Regions from separate parts of the Providencia sp. PROV004 genome, predicted to be linked through region 1. Evidence: predicted binding sites of a transcription regulator. Region 1 holds the regulator's gene; each other region holds the start of a gene.
What was found. Region 1 encodes Fur, which represses iron uptake genes when iron is present. Its sites were predicted from a motif close to ATAATAATGAGAACNACTATCAA; they were not measured.
Positions count from the first base shown of each region.

Region 2: FVA69_RS12175 (siderophore-interacting protein) is a predicted target of Fur. The motif match lies at 4,341-4,363, and genes of this name have one in related genera.
Region 3: FVA69_RS15245 (TonB-dependent hemoglobin/transferrin/lactoferrin family receptor) is a predicted target of Fur. The motif match lies at 6,359-6,381, and genes of this name have one in related genera.

Region 1 covers NZ_CP042859.1:3,195,812-3,203,788, reverse strand. Annotated here, with positions in the region: gene ycaO (30S ribosomal protein S12 methylthiotransferase accessory factor YcaO) at 1-1,023, opposite strand, end outside; partial or broken gene ansB (L-asparaginase 2) at 1,218-2,260, shown strand; partial or broken gene FVA69_RS21415 (SDR family oxidoreductase) at 2,358-2,474, opposite strand; partial or broken gene FVA69_RS14640 (oxidoreductase) at 2,477-2,623, opposite strand; gene chiP (chitoporin ChiP) at 3,187-4,584, shown strand; gene FVA69_RS14630 (bactofilin family protein) at 4,761-5,294, opposite strand; gene fur (ferric iron uptake transcriptional regulator) at 5,967-6,416, opposite strand; gene fldA (flavodoxin FldA) at 6,686-7,213, opposite strand; gene ybfE (LexA regulated protein) at 7,368-7,661, opposite strand; partial or broken gene FVA69_RS21745 (type I secretion system permease/ATPase) at 7,831-7,977, opposite strand, start outside.
Region 2 covers NZ_CP042859.1:2,712,187-2,720,163, forward strand. Annotated here, with positions in the region: gene FVA69_RS12155 (PLP-dependent aminotransferase family protein) at 39-1,463, opposite strand; gene FVA69_RS12160 (cytochrome ubiquinol oxidase subunit I) at 1,711-3,048, shown strand; gene cydB (cytochrome d ubiquinol oxidase subunit II) at 3,038-4,048, shown strand; gene FVA69_RS12170 (DUF2474 domain-containing protein) at 4,053-4,184, shown strand; gene FVA69_RS12175 (siderophore-interacting protein) at 4,398-5,237, shown strand; gene zinT (metal-binding protein ZinT) at 5,443-6,087, shown strand; gene phoH (phosphate starvation-inducible protein PhoH) at 6,162-6,947, opposite strand; gene FVA69_RS12190 (endonuclease) at 7,443-7,977, opposite strand, start outside.
Region 3 covers NZ_CP042859.1:3,338,545-3,346,521, reverse strand. Annotated here, with positions in the region: gene bioC (malonyl-ACP O-methyltransferase BioC) at 1-90, shown strand, start outside; gene bioD (dethiobiotin synthase) at 83-760, shown strand; gene uvrB (excinuclease ABC subunit UvrB) at 1,388-3,406, shown strand; gene FVA69_RS15260 (gluconeogenesis factor YvcK family protein) at 3,620-4,528, opposite strand; gene FVA69_RS15255 (RNA polymerase sigma factor) at 4,820-5,317, shown strand; gene FVA69_RS15250 (FecR family protein) at 5,320-6,261, shown strand; gene FVA69_RS15245 (TonB-dependent hemoglobin/transferrin/lactoferrin family receptor) at 6,396-7,977, shown strand, end outside.

The sequences.
Region 1 (7,977 bases):
ATAATCGGCATCATCTTTAAACAGATCCCAGCTAATTAAACCGCTTGAATCAATAAAGTGAGTTTCAAGATTCGTGTGCTCAGCCACTTCTTCGTCATCAAAGGTCGGTGCATTAAACACATCGAGGTCTTTTAAGCCACGGCCTTGCAGTAATTCCGTGACGGTACGCTCAAGGGCAACACCAAAGTCGGGGTGAGCACCAAATGAGGCAAAACAAGTCCCATTTTGTGGGTTAAATAACACCACACAAATCACAGGGTACTGGCCACCGAGTGATGCGTCATAACAGAAAATTGGAAAACCTTCTTTTTCTAAGGTTTCAACCGCTTCAACTACCGCAGGGTAGCGTGCCATGACGTCTGCTGGGATAGCCGGTAGGCTAATACTTTCAGCAATGATTTTATTTTTTACAAAGCGTTCAAAGACTTCGGAAAGTCCTTGTACACGAGCTTCGTTGGCTGTATTGCCCGCAGACATCCCGTTAGAAACATAGAGATTGCCAACAATATTCATTGGAATATATACGGTTTGGTTGTCTGATTGACGGGTAAATGGCAGTGCACAAATACCGCGTTCTTCATTACCAGATTGCAAGTCAATTAATTGGCTGGCGGCTAAGGCGTTGTCGGGGTCATAAAACTTAATCAAACGATTGTCTAATAACCCTTCAGGTAAGCTATCATCTTCGGTTAATGGGAACCATTTTTCATTAGGGTAGTGGACAAAATCCCCTTCAGCAATAGATTTACCTAGGTAGAAATCCGCAAAGAAGTAATTCGTTGATAAACGCTCAAAATACTCACCAAGCGCTGAGGCTAATGCAGCTTTCTTGCTCGCCCCTTTACCATTAGTAAAGCAAAGTGGGCACGCTTTATCGCGGATATGTACAGACCAAACGTTAGGTACAGGGTTTAACCAAGAGGCTTCTTCAATATCAAACCCTAATTTCTTTAATTTGGTTTGAAATGCATCAATGGAATCTTCAAGAGCGGCATCTTTGCCGGGAATAAAAGTTTGGCTCATTGTCAGTCACTTGTGAATAGAGTGTTTCAAACGGGCTATGATACGGATTTTTGCTGCAAGCCTCACGCTTTTTATTCATTCATAGATAAATCATCTTAAAATTCATTATTTATCCTAAAATAATTGTATAGGTCACATAAAATTCAGCACAATTCCACATAATAACCGAAGTTTATTAATGAAAGGAAAATAGGATGAAAAACAGAAATAAAGCGCTTTTGGCGACATTGGTTTCACTGTTTGCCGTATCCGCTATCGCTCAACCGAATATTACGGTATTGGCGACAGGGGGAACGATAGCAGGTGGTGGTGATTCAGCCACATCCTCCAGTTACCAAGCGGGTAAAGTAGGGATTGATGCTTTAATTAATGCGGTGCCAGAAACCAAAAAATCGCTAATTTAAGTGGTGAGCAATTGGTGAATATTGGTTCGCAAGATATGAATGACCAAGTTTGGCTGGCACTGGCGAAAAAAATTAACCAAGATTGTGATAAAACAGATGGTTTTGTAATCACTCACGGGACTGATACTTTAGAAGAAACGGCATTCTTCCTTGATTTAACCACGCAATGTAAAAAGCCCATTGTCTTGGTTGGTGCAATGCGACCGTCAACGGCTTTAGGCGCTGACGGTCCTTTGAACCTGTATAATGCAGTCGTTTTAGCGACGGATAAGTCTGCTGGAGAGCGCGGTGTTTTGATGGCAATGAACGATAAAGTCGTGCAAGGCCGTAATGTGATGAAAATGAGCACCACTGAAGTACAAGCGTTTGATGCCGTTAATAGTGGGGCAGAAGGCTTTATTCATGATGGTAAAGTTACTTATTTCCAAGCAGCGCAACCTCGTAGTGACAAAGCGGCATTCGACGTCAGTAAGCTCGAAAAGCTCCCTGCGGTAGGTATCGTTTATAACTATGCCAATGCATCAGCAGCTCCTGTGAAAGCCTTGAGAGAAGAAGGGGTTGAAGGAATTGTAAGCGCGGGTGTGGGTAACGGTAATATGTATAAGACTGTCTTTGACGCTTTAGCAAAAGCAGCGAAAGAAGACGTGGTTGTCGTTCGCTCAAGCCGTGTACCAACAGGGTATACGACAAGAAATGCCGAAGTGGATGATAACTTATATGGTTTTGTTGCTTCAGAAAGGTTAAATCCGCAAAAAGCGCGCGTATTGCTGCAATTAGCCTTAACTCAGACTAAAGATCCTCAGCAAATTCAGGCATTATTCGAAAAATATTAATTATCAAAACGAGTATTTATTTCATACAGCGGGGTGCAGTAGCCTGTACCCCGTTAGTTTTGCTGTGACAATAAGGCAATATTATTGAATGCTCGAATTACACAATGTCATCGATAACGCCACCATCAACACGTAAGGCTGCACCGGAAGTCGCTGAGGCTTGTTTAGAGCAGGTATAAACTACCATATTCGCGACTTCTTCGGCAGTCGCTGCAGAGAAACGGCATCATTAACACGTATATTGTTACGGCCATTAATCAAAACTTCTGCGCCACAATTAGCGAGGCCTTTAGCAATTGCATAACCAATTCCAGCTGTTGATGCACTGACTAATGCGCGTTTGCCTGTTAAGTCTATTTTCATTTACGAACTCTTTATATTGAAAAGGAGAGTTCATAATAGCAAATGATAATGCGGTGCTTTTCTTAATAATGCTGTACATTTTATTTGATTATTTATTGAGAAATTTTATAGCTGTGTATGTTATTTTTCAGCATAACAACATTTATCCTAATTATTTGACTCAGTAATCTGATCTATTTTAAGGCAATTAGGTCAATGTGGTGATAGAACTTAGCGAATTCCTGCAGAATAGACGAAATTAAGGAACAATTAGTTAATTTATTGATTTTTTCTTAAACACTTCCTTATACGTATCCCATGCATATTTTTTATATTTATCAATCAATTACTTTTTATTTTTAGCAAGGTCATCATCGGTGATAATGACAGTTAATTAAAATTAATGTGCCGTTGATCATATTTTGGCAACAAAGCCTGTATCTGTGTTGATAATTCGCGTTGCAAAAAATAGGCTAAATACATCGCAAGAGATATAACTCATTGTGAATATTTAGATTTAAATGGAAAGTTAAATCGTATTTCGGCCGAAAAATAAAATTAAAAAATATTAGAGGAATACAAGAATGGTTAATAAAAATGTCAATACTGGCAGGAAATTGCTCGTCTTAAAAATTGCAATAGCAATGCTTCCTATTGGTTATCAACCAATCATGCATGCGGAGCAATTTATTGAAGATTCAAAACTTACAGGTGGCTTTTACTACTGGCAACGCGATCGTTCACGTAAAGATTTAGACCCAAATAGCGATAAATATAAAAAGTATGCGGATAATCTTAAACACTCAACATTTAATGCCAGTCTTGATTTCTCATCCGGTTATTTTCAGGACATCATCGGGCTAGATTTAGCGGGTTTTACCGCTATTGAGTTATCTAATAGTGGGCCAGCTGCACCCAATGAAATCGGCTTTAGTGATGCGAAATCACGTTGGGATGAAAAATGGACTGGAGATCGTAGTGGTGTGACTTTTTATAAGGCTGCTGCAAAATTGAAATATGGCCCTTTCTGGGGTAGAGGTGGCTATATTCAACCTACTGGTCAAACTATACTCGCATCCCACTGGAGCTATATGCCGGGTACATATCGCGGATTAGAGGTAGGCGGGGTGTTTGATTTTGAGCAAAATGGTGAACTTAGCATGTCCTATATGTGGACTGACCGCTATAAAGCACCTTGGTACCGTAGCATGTATGACTTTCGTGAAGCGGATGGTGAAACTGGGATCAGTTATTTACACTCAATTGGCTTTAAATATGACTTTAAAAACAATTTAGTCTTAGAAGGGGCATATGGGCAAGCTAAAAGCTATATGGATCAATATTTTGCCAAGGTTTCCTATGCAGTTCCTGTTGTTGACCGTGACTTACGTATGTCTTATCAATTTTATGGTGCAAAAGATAAGGTTTCAGGCGGTGGAGTTAACGATGTTTATGACGGTTTAGCTTGGTTGCAAGCGATGACACTAGGCTACACTTACGATGAATTTGATTTTAAATTAGAAGGAACCTATGTAAAAGCCAAAGGTAACCAAGGTTATTTCCTGCAGCGTATGACCCCCGGTTGGGCAACATCAAATGGTCGCATGGACATTTGGTGGGATGGCCGTTCGGATTGGAATGCTAATAATGAAAAAGCCGTTATGGCCGGTGTTATGTATGATTTAAAAAATTGGGACTTAGCTGGATGGAAGGTTGGAACCTCATATATTTATGGATGGGATGCTAAACCAAGTACTAATAGCCAATATGCTCAGGATGTACGCTTAAAAGAAAGTGCATGGAACTTTGATATTTTATATACCGTACAATCAGGTCGAGCAAAAGATACGCTATTTAAACTGCATTTTACCAAGTATGATAACCATACAGATATTCCGAGCTATGGCGGTGGTTACGGAAATATCTTCCAAGATGAAAAAGATATTAAATTTATGGTGATGATGCCATTCACGGTATTCTAATTAGTAAAATCCTTTAGTAGCAATGACTGCTATAAAGAAACTATAGCAGTCATTTGCCCTGATAGCTAAAGGCTTACCATATATTTTTAATATTGAATGGAATATTAAGACAAGAATAAACACTTATATTAAGAGTTAAAAATAAGGTGAATTTATTCACCTTATTTTATTTTTGATTACAAGGATGCGTTATTTACACTTTCATTGAGTATAAGGGTATCTTGTTTTAATTTATCTTTTAATACGGTAACTTTTTCTGATTGATGGGGTGGGTTTTTAACTTGTGCTTGGCCAGATAAAATTCCCCCTTTTTTAATTGATAAACTACTGTAATGGATAGTACCGTGGATTTCCCCATTATTTTCAATACAAATAGTATCAGATAAGCATTCACCTTCAATACGACCATTAACCACCAGTTCTTTGCAGGTGATATTTCCCGTAACTTGGCCGTTTAACATAACTTTAACCGTATTTTCTTTTCCTGTTATATTTCCAATGACTTTCCCATAGATATGCACTTGCTCATTAGACGTAATATTTCCTTCAAAAATAACGTCCCTAGAGATAATCGTATTCGATTTTTCTTCACTAATAGTCGGAGTTGACAGTGTTATTTGTTCTTCTATTTTTGTAGTCACTTCAGGCTCATTACTTATAGAAGGGGACGTCGCTGTAGGCGTGGGCTTGTTTTGTCTTTTGGTGAACATTTTACTTACCTTTTTTTGATTGAAGTATACGATCAAGAACAGTATTGATAATACAAACGAAAATAAGGTGATAGACGAATAGCTAAAAAACCACCCTATTAAAGTAAGAAACCAGAAGAAAAAACTTGTATTGAGAAAAAGATAGGTTTTTTTCATCAGTTAATCTCTTACAAATTACTCAAGTACTCAAGTACTCAAGTACTCAAGTACTCAAGTACTCAATTAGTTTAGTCAATAAATGTAATTACGCATTTAAATGATGATTTAACGTTATGACTACATTTGGATCATTAACTCTCTAATTTGGAGTTGAAATTATAGCAAGGTAATTAAATAATTTTAAATAGTATGAAATGTTTGGAATCATCTATGATGTTATTTATATACCACTTTGATATGTAAAGTATTATTCTAGATAACGGAATATATTTATCTCTGAAATAATATAAGGGTTTTGATTTGAATTGCAACTATTATAGTTTTTATAAAAATCTTGCATTGTTGCTAAAATACAGTGATAAATAATTGTGTTTAAGTTACTTACTAACAATTATCACTAATCGAGTAAAAAAGGGAATATTAATACTTAAAATAAAAAACCCCGATAAAATTGTATTATCAGGGTTTTGGCATTTTTAACCATGATGTTTCATCAACGATGGTTGAATACTATTACTCTTTTGCTTCGTGTGCGTCAGCATTGTCACGGCAATCACCATCTGCGCAATGACCATATAGATATAAACTATGGTTAGATAGTTTAATGCCATGGCGAGCAGCGATATTCTTTTGGCGGGTTTCAATGGATTCGTCAGTAAACTCAATCACTTTTCCACAATCTAAACAGATTAAATGGTCATGGTGATGTTGCTGAGTTAGTTCGAATACAGATTTACCCCCCTCGAAGTTGTGACGGGTTACGATACCGGCATCATCAAACTGGTTTAACACGCGGTATACAGTTGCTAACCCGATCTCTTCACCCATATCGATCAGCTTTTTATAGAGATCTTCCGCACTGACGTGGTGGCACTCAGGCTCTTGAAGTACTTCCAAAATTTTTAATCTTGGAAGAGTGACTTTGAGTCCAGCATTTTTCAATGCTTTATTGTTGTCTGTCATGCGGGTTTGTCCTGTATCTTAAATCATAAATTTAACAATAATGAGACATTTTTAACATCAATACAGTTGTCTTCTAAACTGATTTACAATTATAGGCATGGAAAATAAAAATAGAAACCATGCATTGTCTCATTATTTTGATAATCTCTTGAGAACCTATCCTATTAGGATACCTTATCGGTTATTTTAGACTACGCCACTGGCTTAGGGGGGTCATTTTGTGTAAGACAGTGGTGTAATCTATGGGTAAGGGTTCTTTATGTAGTCTATCAGCCTAAAATTTCAGCTAAAGACATTTCTTCAGAGATTTGTTTTACCCATGCATCAACACGTTCATCAGTTAGCTCAGGTTGACGATCTTCATCAATAGCTAAACCAATAAAATGGTTGTCATCTGCCATGCCTTTGGATACTTCAAAGTGATAACCTTCTGTTGGCCAGTGACCAACAATAACAGCACCACGTGGTTCGATAATATCGCGGATCGTACCCATAGCATCACAGAAATATTCAGCGTAGTCTTCTTGGTCTCCACAACCAAATAAGGCGACAAGTTTACCTTCGAAATCAATCTCTTCGAGAGTAGGGAAAAAATCATCCCAGTCACATTGGGCTTCACCATAATACCAAGTTGGAATACCAAGAAGTAGAATGTCAAAAGCTTCAATATCTTCTTTGCTGCATTTCGCGATATCGTGAACTTCTGCTACATCTTTGCCTAATCTTTCTTGGATCATTTTGGCAATATTTTCTGTGTTACCTGTGTCACTTCCGAAGAAAATGCCTATGACTGCCATAAAGTGATTAACCTCTTGTTTTTCTAAGAGAGCTAGAGGTGAAAATTCGCCTTCTATAGCCCGTTTAGAACGAAAATAGATAGAATATTACGCCTTATTTTGGCGAAAAAATGTTGCTAAGTCTGTCAAATTTGTGTGATTTATCAAGATAACGTTACTTGAGTATTGATGTATCAACATGTTCAAGTTGTGACATCAAAATTTCTTCGATCAATTCACTACGGCTTATATTTTTATCTTCAGCTAACTGATTCAATACCGCGACAGCGTCTTCGTTCAGTTTCAATTCAACTCTGCGCAATCCCTTCACTTTATCTCGTTTCAGTTGGTTGCGTTTGTTGATCCTCAGTTGTTCATCCCGTGATAGCGGGCTTGTTTTAGGTCGCCCAGGCCTTCGTTCCTCAGCGAACAAATCTAGTGTCGTTCGATCCGTTTGTTCTTTTGCCATGTCTATAACTGCTAAAAGGGTGTGCCAGTAATTCAGCGCGCCATGATACCCTAGCTAATCCCCTTGTGCTATAGCTTCATCAATGATGATTGGGTTTAATTGATTGTAAAATGAGCGCTTTTGGTAAAAAAGCACCACTTGCTATAAGCGTGATGCTTTTTTATTCGTATTATTGTGTCTGCTGGTGCCATAAATTGGCGTATAAACCATTTGATTTGAGTAAGTTTTCGTGGGTATCCATCTCGTGTACTTCTCCTTGGCAAATCACACATATCCTATCAGCGTGCATAATCGTATTTAGCCGGTGAGCAATGCT
Region 2 (7,977 bases), 480 kb from region 1:
TAATCTTTCAAGGCAATGAATTAACAATGATAATGTGACTAATCACGCCTCTCATTGATTAAAAAGTGACATAAACGGCCTAAAGTTTTCATTGCTTCTTCCACCCTTTCACTCCATGTAAACGATGCATTAAGACGAAATGCATGATTAAACTGATCACTAGTGGAAAACATACTTCCCGGTGCGATGCTGATCCCCTCTTTTAGTGCGAATTGGTACAAACGAATAGCATTAAATGGCGGTTCAAATTCTAGCCATAAAAAATACCCACCTTTTGGTGTATTAACTTTTACTGACTGAGGCATGTATTTTGCTATTGCACTCAACATTTGGTGCTGACGTTGTTCCATCGTTAAACGCAGTTTACGAAGGTGGTTGTCATATCCCCCTAATGATAAGTACTCCGCAATAGCTAATTGCGTGGGAACGCTAGCAGAAACTGTGCTCATCATTTGTAAATGTTGAATTTTTGTCGCGTGTTGACCCGCGGCAACCCAACCCACTCGATACCCCGGCGCTAAACATTTCGAAAACGAAGAACAATGAAAGAAATTTCCTTTAGTATCTAGTGCCTTTGCGGGTATTGGCTGTTTGTTACCAAAATAAAGTTCCCCATAGACATCGTCTTCAATTAATGCAATTTGCTGCTTATTCAGGATATCGACCAATCGTTTTTTGTTCGTTTGCGGCATCGTACCGCCTAATGGATTTTGATAATGTGTCATCAGCCAACAGGCTTTAATTGGATATTTGCTTGCAATATCCTCTAACGCGTCAAGATCAATACCAAATAGCGGGTCTGTTTTAATAGCAATTGCCTTGAGTTTTAACCGCTCAATTGCCTGAAGTGAACCATAGAATGCAGGTGATTCGATAACGACCCAATCCCCGGGCTGAGTGACTGATTGTAAGCTCAGAACTAAAGATTCCATGGCTCCTGCTGTAATCACGATTTCATCAGGAGCAACATGGATCCCTTGAGTTGCATAACGCTGAGCAATGTTTCGACGCAGTTGTTCATTACCAGGCGGCAAATTAGCTGGTGTATTAAATTTCGATAAGCGCCTAGCGACAGACGCGAGTGATTTCGCGAGTTTTGGGTCATCTAATAAGGCGGGCTCTGGAAATGCGGAGCCAAATGGGATAATATTCGGGTCCTTACAAGCTTGTAAGACACCAAAAATAGAGGCGTTAATCTCTACATTTTCATTCAAATGTAGCCCTTTACCTCCTTTTGCGGCAGCAAATGCGTTATTGCGGTTTGCCACGTAATACCCTGATTGCGGGCGAGCAACGACCCATCCTTGGCTTTCAAGCAACTGATATGCTTGCACAACAGTCATTAAACTTAAACCAGACTGTTTAACACTTTCCCTCAATGAAGGTAATCTGTCGCCCACTTGCCAGATATTGTCTTCAATTTGCTGACGAATTTGCGCTGCTAATTGTTCGTATCTCGTCATAGCCGCCTCAACTGTTATAGTTAATATCTCAATAATTGTTACTATTATAGTTTATCGTCTCATGTTCTACTTATCCACACATTCACCTGACTTTTTTTTAACTATAAGCACAAAACATTTTTCGTTGGATGGCGATTATTTTGCACTCAGGTGTGAGCAATCTCTTTTGCTAAGGATTAGCGCCTCAATTGCTCTCATCAAAACGTTGAATGTTGCGTGTCATTAACATATCCACTCAGGGGTCAATATGTTTGGACTAACTGCGCTGGAACTTGCCCGTATACAATTTGCGTTTACGGTCTCGTTTCATATTATTTTTCCAGCCATTACGATTGGGCTCGCAAGTTACCTTGCGGTGCTACAAGGTTTATGGCTTAAAACTCGTGATCAAGACTATATAAAACTGTTCCATTTTTGGTCGAAAGTTTTTGCGGTTAATTTCGGAATGGGTGTTGTTTCTGGCTTGGTTATGGCATACCAATTCGGCACTAACTGGAGCTTTTTCTCAGATTTTGCGGGAGGTATTACAGGGCCATTACTCACTTATGAGGTTCTTACGGCCTTCTTCTTAGAAGCTGGTTTCCTCGGTGTTATGTTGTTTGGGATGAACCGTGTAGGTGAAAAATTGCATTTCTTCGCTACTTGCATGGTTGCGCTAGGAACGATTATTTCCACATTCTGGATTTTGGCCTCCAACAGCTTTATGCAAACACCACAAGGCTTTGAAATTATTGATGGGCGCATTGTTCCCGTTGATTGGTTTGCCGTTATTTTCAACCCCTCTTTCCCTTATCGATTACTGCATATGACTACAGCAGCTTTCCTTGCTGCAGCATTTTTTATTGGGGCTTCCGCCGCTTGGCACTTGCTCAAAGGCAACAAGTCCAGTGCCATGAAAAAAATGTTTTCCATGTCCCTGTGGTTGATTTTAGTTTTAGCCCCTGTTCAAGCTTTAATCGGGGATGCTCACGGCCTAAACACACTTAAACATCAACCGGTTAAAGTGGCTGCAATGGAAGGTCACTGGGAAAACAAACCCGGAGAAGCCACTCCGCTGATCTTGTTTGGTATTCCAAACCAAGAAAAGGAAAAAACAGAATTCGCTATCGAAATCCCTTATTTAGCAAGCCTGATTTTAACACACAGTATTGATAAACAAGTCCCCGCGCTAAAAGAATATGCCCCAGAAGATAGGCCTAACGTGTTTATGGTGTTTTGGTCATTCCGCGTAATGGTCGGGCTTGGCTTATTAATGATAGCGGCTGGAGTTTGGGGTTTATGGCTTCGCTACCGTAAAAACCTTTATGAGTCGAAAACATTCTTACGTTTTATGTTTTTAATGGCACCTTCTGGGCTGATAGCCATCCTTGCAGGTTGGTTTACAACAGAAATTGGCCGCCAGCCATGGGTTGTTTATGGGCTACAACGAACCTCTGATGCGGTCAGTGCACATGGTGAAATGCACATGAGCATCAGTTTAATCGCCTTTTTTGTCGTTTATGGCGGTGTTTTCGGGATTGGCTATATGTACATGATGAAATTAATTCGTAAAGGTATCGCGGAGGACGCAGCTCATGGGCATTGATTTACCTCTCATTTGGTTTGTCATCATCATATTTAGTATGTTGATGTATATTGTCATGGATGGGTTCGATTTAGGCATTGGGATCCTTTACCCTGCGCTGAAAGACAGCCAAGACCGTGATCTGATGATGAACAGCGTTGCCCCAGTGTGGGATGGCAATGAAACTTGGTTGGTTTTAGGTGGAGCCGCTTTATTTGGTGCTTTTCCTCTCGCTTATGCGATTGTCCTTGATGCCCTGTCAATTCCATTAACTTTCATGTTATTGGCCTTGATTTTCCGTGGTGTTGCCTTTGAGTTTCGCTTTAGAGCGGATGAATCACACCGCCGCCATTGGGATCACGCCTTTATTTGGGGTTCAATTTTTGCCACCTTTGTTCAAGGAGTGGTCGTTGGTGCCTTTATCCAAGGCTTCCATGTAGAAAACCGTGTTTACATGGGGGGTTATTTCGATTGGTTCGCGCCTTTCCCACTATTTTGCGGATTTGGCCTTGTTGTGGCTTATGCACTATTAGCTTGTGGGTGGTTGATCATGAAAACTGAGGGCCACTTACGTAGCACGATGTATCGTGTTCTACGGCCATTAACATTACTGATGTTAGCGGTAATTACGGTGATCAGTCTCTGGACTCCGATGTTAAATGAGGCCGTTTTTGAGCGTTGGTTCTCTCTGCCAAACCTGTTCTTCTTTTTACCTGTTCCGTTACTGGTATTAGGCTGTACTTGGTTGATCCTAAAAAGTGCTAAGCGACAACGATTCGATAGCGTGCCATTCTTAGCGGCTTTAATGTTGATTTTCCTTGGGTTTACTGGCCTAGGTATCAGTATCTGGCCAACGCTCATTCCACCCGCAGTCAGTTTCCGTGATGCCGCTGGCCCATCCGAAAGTTTAGGCTTTATGTTAGTCGGTGCGTTATTCATTATTCCTGTTATTTTAGTTTATACCTATTGGAGTTACTATGTCTTCAGAGGAAAAATTACCCCAGAACAAGGTTACCACTGATAACGTGGCAGCCTCCCCTTGGTGGAAAAAACTCGGTTGGATGGCCATTATCTGGTTCGGAAGTGTATTGGCGCTATTTGCCTTCTCTTCCGTGTTTAAATTGATGATGACCGCAGCCGGAATGAAAGTGAAGTAATCTACCTTTCGATATGCCGTATGCTAAAAATCATACGGCATTTTTATTGAAATCAACAATTCATCACTGTAAATTGCCTCCCTACTGTTGAAAATCTCTCTTTATAAATATCCTCTTCCAATCACTCACTAGCGGTTGCAACTTACAAAGTTATTCATGATAATGATAATAATTACCATATAATAAAATTATCATTAATAAAGGAGATTGTCCGTGGCCACTGAACAACCCGTTGAAAAAAACATCTACCGCCCGGCTCCACCACAGCTCATTCAAGTCAAATCCATTACCGATATCACCCCATCTATTCGCAGCATTACTTTCACCGGTGAAAGACTCAATACATACCCAACTGATTGTGAAGGTGGGCACCTGAAAATATTTTTAGCCCCTGATTTAATCAGCCAGCCCGCACTCCCTATCCTAAGTAAAGAAGGCCGTAGCTGGCCAGAAGACAAACCTCGTCCATTTGTTCGTACCTATACCGCCAGAGCCATCCGCCCTGAAGTTAGCGAGATAGATATTGAATTTGCTATGCATGATGGCGCAACTGGCCCTGCATACCTATTTGCACGTGATGCAAAACCAGGAAATTGGATGGGGATTACCAATCCGGGTGGCCCAGACCCATTATTGCCTGCCAGACAACATTACTTCATGGCCGGTGATTCAAGTTCTCTACCCGCTATTGCCGCATTATTAGAAAAAATGCCAGCAAATGCCCAAGGTAAAGTCGTACTACGGTTAGATAGCCCAAAAGACGTGCGAGAACTGAAAAAACCTGAACACGTTGACGTAATTTGGATCTGTGGTGATATCACCAAAACAGCTGAATTAATTAGCACGTTTAAGTCTTGGGACATTCCAAACAATGATTGCGCTTTTTGGATTGCGGGTGAAGACCAAATTATTCGTGATTTACGTCGTTATATTCGTCGTGAAAAAGGTTTTGGTCGTGATGATATCTATGCAATTCCTTACTGGCGATATGGTTATGATGAGGAAGGTTATCACCATGAACGCCATGCCGTGATGGACAACCCTGACGACTAACTTCGGTTCAAATAGTTAGCTCGCTTATTGATTATAAACTCTACTAAGCGAGCTCCTATCTGCCTTCATCACGTTTTTAGTCATTACATTCCTCATCAATAAACTTCCTAAAATACTTTTCATTCTCACATTTGTTATGTTATAACATAATGGTTTTTATGGTCGTTATATTCACTACAAAAATAGGAAAACCACTGTGTACAAAATGGCAATTTTAAAAACCAGTCTTTATGTCGCATTAGCTCTCACTAGCTATACAGCAGCTGCTCATGGCTCACATAGTCACTCTCATCCACAATCAGAGAAAGCACTCCAAGCTTCAAAAGGGATTTTTGAAGATGCTGACGTCAAAGATAGGTCTCTTAGCGATTGGCAAGGCATCTGGGAATCGGTTAATCCATTACTATTAAATGGAAAGCTCGATGAAGTTTTAGAAAGTAAAGCAAAGAAAAATAAAGATAAAACGGTTGAAGAGTATCGTGAATATTATAAAAAAGGCTATGCCACCGATGTTGACAGCATTGGAATTGAAAATGATGTTATTGAGTTTACCCAAAACGGTGCCGTAAGCAGCTGTAAATATGACTACGCCGGTTACAAAATTCTTCATTACACTTCAGGGAAAAAAGGCGTCCGTTACTTGTTTGAATGCAAAGATGCTAACTCAAAAGCGCCCAAATTTATCCAGTTTAGCGACCATATTATTGAGCCACAGGCCTCGGGGCATTTCCACCTGTATATGGGAAACGAATCTCAGGAAAAATTATTAAGCCAACTAGAAAATTGGCCAACCTATTACCCATATACCCTCACAGATGAGCAAATCGTACATGAAATGCTCTACCACTAATCAATTGCCTCTATAAAGATTTAACCTATACCCCGCGAACAAATCGCGGGGTATATAATTAATAACAAAACTAATTAATAGTTATAAGCCAATAAGGCTTTATGGCACAATTGTGATCTCACACAATCCTCAATAGTAAAATTCACCATCGAAACCATTTCATCAGTACTAAAACGTTGTAATGCATCGGTTAACCCTGAGGACACACCTTCAGGCAAATCACACTGGGTCGCATCACCATTGACAATCACCGTCACATTTTCACCAAGCCGAGTTAAAAACATTTTCATTTGCGTGACAGTGACATTCTGCGCTTCATCTAATATCACGACGGCATTTTCAAATGTTCGACCTCGCATATAAGCAAATGGCGCGATTTCCACTTTAGCAATTTCGGGGCGCAAACAATATTGCAAAAAGGATGCGCCGAGCCTTTTCACCAATACGTCATAGACAGGACGAAAGTAAGGCGCAAACTTTTCTGACATATCACCCGGTAAAAAACCGAGATCTTCCTCCGCTTGAAGAACGGGCCTTGTCACAATAATCTTATTGATATCTTTATGAATTAACGCATCAGCTGCAAGTGCAGTGCTGATATAGGTTTTACCACATCCCGCTTCGCCATTCGCAAAAATTAATTGCTTATGTTTAATGGAATTAATATAGAGTTTTTGAGCTTCATTTCTGGGCAATATAGGGGATTCATCACGACGTTCTTTTGCCATACCGATAGCTTCAATGCCAGTAAATTCAGCAAATGATGCGACGTTATTGATATCAAAACGACCTGAGCGATCTTTGCGTGATGAACGTTTCATTTCACGACGTGCCTTTGTTGCAGCTTTCTGTCTACTCATAGTATTAACCCTTCCAGGTATCAGTGATGTCAATTCAAATGACGGACTATTCAAAACAGAGGTGAGCTCCCTTCAAGCTCAAAGTTAATATCAAACATCTATTATGTGGCTGTAACTCCATGCAATAACTCGGCTAATAAAAAAACCGGTTACCAATCTCACCATGGAAATTTCATGATGGAGTGGTAACCGGTTTTGTACTCGCGTGTATAAACACTTATTTCCCATTAGTTTCTCCTGTAACAGCGATACTTTTAAACTAATGAATCTATATGACAGTAATATGACAAGCAGCAATATTTTTAGTGCCTCAATGAGTCCATGTTTTTATTGCAGTTTTCATCTGCTTTAAATATAGCGTCATTTTTTTTGATAAAGCAACATTTTTCTAACAAAATTTTGGGCGTTTATTAAAATTTTTCGTTATCACACATAAATATAAAAAAATAAAACCGCAATAATCAGTTAGTTAACTATTGCGGTTTTAAAGGATAATTAGCGTATTTTACAATTTCCCGCTAACTCAAAACCTGCGGCTTTAGCCGATTGTTCGTCAGTGAAGATGACGGCATTTTTATCAGCGATGGTATTGAAGCTAGCACAATGTGAAAAATGATATTTTTTAGAATTGCGATTACCTTTAATTTCAACCGTATTTGGTACAATAGATTTATTTTCTATTACTTGATGCTGATTTAAAGGTGAGACTGGTGAAATATTAACACCCTCTGCGCTATTTTTATGATTTAAACTCCATTTTTTCTCCCCTGTCACAAATGGGTTATGATGGCCCATCACCTTAGCGACTCGATTATCACGCTGGATTTCCCAAGGGGTTGGAGGATATTTATTATCCCAAGCCATCAGTAACTGTTGTTGTTGACGTGACATAGATAAGTTATAGCGGTCATGCATATAGAAATATACTCGGGCTACTTGCCCTTTGGCCTCATCTCTTGGTTCAAAGACTTTTTGTTTAAAATCAACTCGACTGCGGCACATTCCGTATGGATATGGCGTATTAGCGGGT
Region 3 (7,977 bases), 140 kb from region 1:
TTGCAGCAACTTGCTTTGCTCTATCCAATGACAGAGCAAGGCCTACCTTTAACTTACCATACGGTGTTTGGAGTGATTTACCGTGACTAAAGTGTATTTTGTAACAGGAACGGATACAGAAGTAGGGAAAACCGTTGTAAGTTGTGCTTTACTGCAAGCCGCAGGTTATCAAGGTTTGAACACGGTGGGCTTTAAGCCCGTTGCATCTGGAAGTGAACTCACGGTAGACGGGTTGCGTAATAGCGATGCGTTATTATTACAAGCCAATAGCCGAGTAAAATTACCCTATCAGGTGATTAACCCGATTGTGTTTGAAGCACCCACTTCGCCACATATTATCAGTGAAGAATTAAATCAACCTATTGAATTTTCAATAATCAATCAAGGGTTGGCTTATTTGAAATCTCAAGCTGATTGGTTATTAGTGGAAGGTGCTGGTGGCTGGTATACCCCGTTATCCGTAGAAAAAACGTATGCAGATTGGGTGATTGAACAGCAGTTACCCGTTATTTTAGTGGTTGGTGTTAAGTTAGGTTGTATAAACCATGCATTGTTAACCATGGAATCTATCGAGGCTTCAGGTTTGCCTGTGGCTGGCTGGGTCGCCAATGAAGTTGAACCTGCTGGTCGTTTCCAAGCACAATATTTGCTGACACTTAATCGAATGATTAAGGCACCTTGTTTAGGTGTGATCCCACATCAAGACACTCTTAACGGTGAATTAGGCAGCTATTTAGATCTTTCTTTATTAACTCTTTGATTATATAAAATTTATAAATATTTTACCCCAAGTAAGTCAAGTGCTTGGGGCTGATCAATTGTTAAATAGAGATCCGATCTTTTTTAACGTTCTCAACTGAAATACTGTCAAGTATTTCAGTAAAAATACCACTCAGATCTTAATAAAAAAGATAAAATCTGTTTTTCATCGCAGTTACTACGTAAAAATTTTTTCATTAAACTGCCATCTTTTTGTCATTTAGCCTCCATTGAACAAATCTTAGGGATCTTGTGAATCCATGAGCCTAAAGGGCTTCAAGAGTTATCCACCATTTCTGTGGATAACCTTGTGTATTAACGTTATAAAACAAGTTCTACGCTAGGCGACAAGCGGCTTTGACTTTATTTGATGTGATTCTGGACTTTAAATTAATTTTTAATAAATACAAATGGTTAAATAAAATCAAGCCTTCAATTTGCATTTGAGATACGGCATAAAAATGCAATAGCATAAAATATAAAGTTTCAAAAAGGTCAAGCACTTTTTTGGGGATAACATTTTTATAAACATATTAGAACGGAGAATAACAGAAAATTTAGCTTCAATACTTGAAGCTGGTTTTTTATCCAGTATCATAATGGGAGAAACTAGTTAAGGGGCGTTAATATGAGTAAGGATTTTAAGCTGTATTCTGATTTTCAGCCGGGAGGGGACCAACCCGAAGCCATCCATAAGTTAAGGGAAGGGCTACAAGATGGACTTGCTCATCAAACCCTATTAGGGGTAACGGGGTCTGGTAAGACGTTCACTATTGCCAACGTTATTGCGCAAGAGAACCGGCCTACCATGTTAATGGCGCATAATAAAACCTTAGCGGCACAGCTTTATAGCGAAATGAAAGCCTTCTTCCCAGACAACGCTGTGGAATATTTCGTTTCTTACTATGACTATTATCAGCCTGAAGCTTACGTCCCAAGCTCCGATACTTTCATTGAAAAAGATGCGTCTGTAAACGAACACATTGAGCAAATGCGGTTATCTGCGACCAAGGCCTTACTCGAACGTCGCGATGTGATTGTGGTGGCTTCTGTGTCGGCTATTTACGGTTTGGGTGACCCTGACAGCTACTTAAAAATGATGTTGCACCTAACGGATGGCATGATCATCGACCAACGCTCAATTTTAAGGCGTTTAGCGGACTTGCAATATACGCGGAATGACCAAGCTTTTACGCGGGGGACTTTCCGCGTCCGTGGTGAGGTTATCGACATTTTTCCTGCGGAATCAGACGAGTATGCCTTACGTGTTGAGCTATTTGATGACGAAGTTGAACGGTTGTCATTATTTGACCCATTGACAGGGCAAATACAACATCGTGTTCCTCGTTTCACCGTTTATCCAAAAACGCACTATGTCACACCGAGAGAACGCATTCTTGAGGCAATGGAACAAATTAAGGTTGAATTGGCGGATAGACGAAAAGTATTACTAGAAAACAATAAATTACTGGAAGAGCAACGTATTACTCAACGAACGCAATTCGACTTAGAGATGATGAACGAGCTCGGTTATTGTTCAGGTATTGAAAACTATTCACGCTACTTATCGGGTCGTGCTCCTGGTGAGCCACCGCCGACACTATTTGATTACTTACCCGCAGATGGCTTGCTGGTGGTGGATGAATCTCACGTTACTATCCCGCAAATAGGCGCGATGTATAAAGGGGATCGCTCAAGAAAAGAAACCTTAGTTGAATATGGGTTTCGTCTTCCTTCTGCATTAGATAACCGGCCAATGCGCTTTGAAGAATTTGAAGCCTTAGCTCCTCAAACTATTTATGTGTCGGCAACGCCGGGTAACTACGAGCTTGATAAATCAGGCAATGAAGTGATTGAGCAAGTTGTTAGGCCTACTGGCCTACTTGACCCGATTATTGAAGTCCGCCCAGTTACTACCCAAGTGGATGATTTACTGTCTGAAATCCGTATCCGTGTACAGAAAAATGAACGTGTATTAGTCACTACTTTAACAAAACGTATGGCAGAGGATTTAACGGAATATCTCGAAGAGCACGGTGAGCGAGTGCGTTATCTTCACTCAGATATCGATACAGTAGAGCGTGTGGAAATTATTCGCGACCTGCGACTTGGTGAGTTTGATGTACTGGTTGGGATCAACTTATTAAGAGAAGGCTTGGATATGCCAGAGGTCTCTCTGGTGGCTATTTTGGACGCGGACAAAGAAGGTTTCTTGCGCTCAGAGCGTTCGCTTATTCAAACCATAGGGCGTGCGGCTCGTAACTTAAATGGTAAGGCAATCCTTTACGGAGACAGGATCACCAACTCCATGCAAAAAGCGATTGCAGAAACAGAGCGTCGCCGTGCTAAACAAATGGCGTTCAACGAAGAACATGGAATCGTACCACAAGGTTTGAATAAGAAAATCGGTGATATCCTGCAAATTGGCCACAAAGTGGGTGGTAAAGGAAAAAACCGTACGAAAGACAATGGTAAAAATAATAATTCGGTTGATATCCAATCGATGTCGACAAAAGAGTTGGAGCAACGGATTTCGCAACTTGAAGCGCAAATGTATAAGCATGCTCAAGATCTTGAATTTGAAGCGGCTGCGCGAGTCCGAGACGAATTGCAGGAGATACGCTCTCAGTTTATCGCTAATTCGTAATTTTCCTCATACCTCACGTTGTGGGGGTGTTGGCTACGTTTAGTCACTCGGGTCACATATTTATGTATGCTCCCCGAGCTGCCTTCACTTGCCGCCTACCCATAACGCAAAGTATTTTGAAAATAGATTTTGTGGAAATACGGGAAACAAAGGGCTAATTTTAGGGAAGGTTTTCCGCTGCGGGTATTTAGCAGCGGAATGGCGGTTAGGGGGTTATAACAAGTTGATGGTTTCTTCGATGGCTTGCAGTAACAGCTTTCTATCATGGCGATAGGGAATATCGTCAGCTTCGAGTACCCGTTGAATTATTTTGCGTTCAGGGCTGATATTGCTTGTTTGTGTGCGAGGGCCAAGGATTAACGCATCAATTTTTTGGCAACCAATATAATGCTCCATCATTTTTAGCTTGTCAGGCAAAGACAGGTTTGCTGCTGGGGAGCTAATTTCTTTCGCTAAGTTACCAATATAAATCATCGGGGCTTTACATTCGCGCAGTGCAGCTGCAATTTCATCCAAAAGCAATAATGGCATTAAACTGGTAAAAAAGCTGCCGGGGCCGATAATAATTAAGTCTGCTTGGTGGATAGCCTGTAAGGCTTCTTTCGTTGCCTTTACTGTCGGGTATAAGCGTAATTCTTGCGGGATTTCATGTAAGGCATCAACATTCACCTCACCGTATACTTCATTGCCCATTTCATCGATAGCCATTAAATCAACAGGGGATTCCGACATCGGGATCAACTGCGCATCAACTTTTAGCATATTACGGATAAGATTTATGGCTTCTAACGGACGAACACTTAGGTGGTCTAATGATTTTAACATTAAATTACCTAAATTATGGCCTGAAAGTTCACCATTACCGCTGAAACGGTATTCAAACATCGCAGAAGCAATAGATGGCTCAGTAATTAGCTGATTTAAACAGTTACGCATATCTCCCCAAGCGATCCCGCCTTCAGAGCGGCGAATACGGCCTGTTGAGCCCCCATTATCGGTTGTGGTAACAATACCCGTTAAACGAGAACCTAAAGAAGAAAGTGAAGACATCACGCGACCAAGTCCATGCCCGCCACCTAGAGCGACAACATGCCTGAGATCCGCCAGACTGCAATTCGGCATAGTGTTCCTATATCAGTTAATTTTCAGTACTTATAAAAGCAAGTAAACCAGCGAGTTACGAAATGCGTTTTTTACGCTAAGCCCGTTTTATGGCGACTAAAATAAATTGGGCGTTAATCTATCATAAAACATCATTCTTAGCTTAAGTACTGTGACAAAAAACAATAAAAGAGACGATTCTGTATTGATGTGAGTCTTAGAAGGAAAAATGCGCTAGGGAGTTTTCATTTTAAATTATTATCTATATCATGTAAATAATTCTCATTTTCATTATTTATTTTATGGATCAATATGTCTGATTCAGAATTACAGCGCCTGTTTGCTCGCCATTCATCGTCGTTATGCCGTTATCTGAATATGTACCTTAAAGACCATAATTTAAGTATGGATATCACACAGGAAAGCTTTGCTCGAATGGCAGAGTTAATGAAAACATCAACTATTCAAGATTTTGATGCGTATTTGTATCGAATTGCGAAAAACCTGATGGTTGACCACTTCCGGCTACAGAAAAAACAACAATTAATGGCGATCAGTGACCAACAATGGCAAGAGATCCCATCGCGGGTAAAAGGTATTGAAGCCACGGTTATTCATGATCAACAACTTGCACAAATTCAGAAAATTATTCAATCTTTGCCGCCCAGGACTCAGGAGATATTTCGCTTGCATCGAGAAGAAGGATTAGCTCAAACGGAAGTAGCGCAGCGCTTAAATATTTCATTAAGCACAGTCGAAAAACATTTAGCCAATGCATTGGCAATGCTAATTCATAAATGGAGAGACTAGTCATGAAGCCATCTGATAGTCCATCTGAAATTGAAAACAAAGCCGCAATGTGGGTTGTTAAAACCACGCAACGAGAGCTGACGTCGCAAGAAAATGAAGATTTCCAGTCTTGGCTCAATGCGTCAGAGTTACATAAGTCTACATACTATCGTGCACGGCAATTATGGGCATTAACAGCCAATAAACCGCGACAACAAACAGTAGATAACCAACAGGGAATGAATAAAAAGAGGCGGCCTCGCTATATTGGTTTATCAATAGCGGCGGTTGTGCTAGTGAGTGTGTTATCCATGTCAATTTGGTATTTTCAATATACACAGCCAGTGGATTACTATGCGAAAACCGGTGAAATACAGCATATTACCTTACCTGATGGTAGCCGTGTTGACCTCGACAGTGGTGCGCAATTGCAATTAGCGTTTAGCCCGCAGTATCGGCAAGTTAATTTATTACGAGGGCGTGCTTATTTTACTGTTGCACCAAAAACGGATACGGAACCAAGGCCTTTTCAGGTTATGGCGAAAAATGGGATAACTCAGGCACTTGGCACTGAATTTTCAGTTGATAATGAAAATAGCAAAGTGGCAGTCAGTGTTTATCAACACAGTGTAAAGGTGTCACTATTCTCAGGGCAAGAAATGGTCATTCCAGCAGGAAATTTCACTCAATATCAATCAGATATAACGCCTATGACTTCAATGGTCAACTCACATTCTACGGTATGGCGAGAAGGACAAATTATTTTTCAGCAGCAAACCTTTCCGGAGGTTATTGCTGAAATAAATCGATACCGTGACAAGCAAATTATTTTATTGACTGAGGAGCGAGTAGGGCACATTAGTGGTGTATTACAAATTAACACACTTGATAGTGGGCTAACGCATTTGGTGTCATCATATGGCTTATCCGTTTATGAAATCCCATTTTTCACTTTAATATATTGATTATTAATAATTAATATAGATATCGAATAATAATAAATTATTTTTTTTAAATTTATTTACGGGTTTTCCTAATTCCCGCGTCTTAATCTAAGTGATTATGATTTTTATTACCATTATCATTTTAGGGATGGGAAATGACTCAAAAAAAGCACCACTATAAAAAAGCAACAATCTGTGTTCACCTTGCATTATTTACGTTACCTGCATTTTCATTTTTCAATCTAGCACAGGCTAACTCAGCGGTAGCATCCGCACAGCAGGAAATAACATTTTCTGTTGCTGCAGGCTCACTTGAAAATGCTTTGCTGCAATTCGCTCGGCAAGCAAAGGTAGAAATAATCATTCAGAGCCGAGAAATTAATGACTTACAAAGTCAAGGCTTGAAAGGAAGCTTTACGCTACAGGAGGGATTACGTCGATTAATTGGTTCAAACCCTGTGCAATATCAATTACAAAATAACCGAATAACAATAGAGCGTATCGCGCCTATTACCGGTGATTCGGTGATTAAGCTAGATAACATTACCGTCACAGCAAGCCAGATCCAACAAGGGGATTGGGTATATAACAGTCCATCATCTGTCAGTGTAATTAGTAAAAAACAAATTGATGACCGCCCACCAAAGCACATAGCTGATGTGTTAGAGCTAACGACAGGTGTCTATTCGAGTGTTAGCCAACAAGACCCTTCTTTATCTGTGAATATCCGTGGGATACAGGATTATGGTCGTGTGAATATGAATATCGATGGTATGCGGCAAAACTTTCAAAAAAGCGGACATGGGCAGCGCAATGGTTCTATGTATATCGACTCAGAACTGCTTTCTGGGGTGGAAATACAAAAGGGCAATACAAGTGGAATGGGAAGCGGTGGAACCTTAGGTGGTGTGGCGACCTTCAATACAGTCAATGCGTCTGATTTTTTATCAAAAGATAAAACTTTTGGTGGAAAATTACATGCGAGTATGGGGTCAAATAATACTCATTTTATTGGCAGTAGTGTGCTGGCATTAGGGAATGAAAACGCGGATTTGTTATTTGCGGCCAGTGAACGACGTCTTGGGGATTATAAACCAGGAACTCACGGTAATATCGGTAATATTCGAGTCAATAATGGGGCAGGGCATTATGATGAACTTGCGCACCAATTAAAACACACTCGTATTAATGACAGTAATTACCGAATGACCTCTTATTTGGCAAAAGCCGGTTGGAATATAAGTGACGAACAGCGTTTACAATTTAATTACTTAGAAACCAAAGTGGCAACGCCAAATGCAGGAACGCTAACGAATTTAGGTAGCTCGTGGCCTTATAAGCTAGGGTGGAAAAGTAGCGGTTTCAGTGATGTAACAGCCAAGAATTATTCCCTTGATTACACTCAATTTAGCGATAAACCATGGAGCACCGAGCTAAAAGGAAAAGTGTATTTTGTTGATACCAAAGACAATACAGACACCTATTCCACTAGCCAAATTTATAATAATGGCTACCAGATGGACACTCGAGTCAAAACGGTAGGGATACAGCTTGAAAATCATTCAGAAATTGAATTTAACCATAACAATGTATTAAAAGCGCATTATGGTTTGGAAACTTTCCAAGACAAAGCGAGTAGTAGTTCGACACGTGAAGCGGCGAGTGGAGTGACACCGGACGGAAAACGTTCATTGAGCTCACTTTTCACTAATTTGACTTATGAATATGATGATTGGT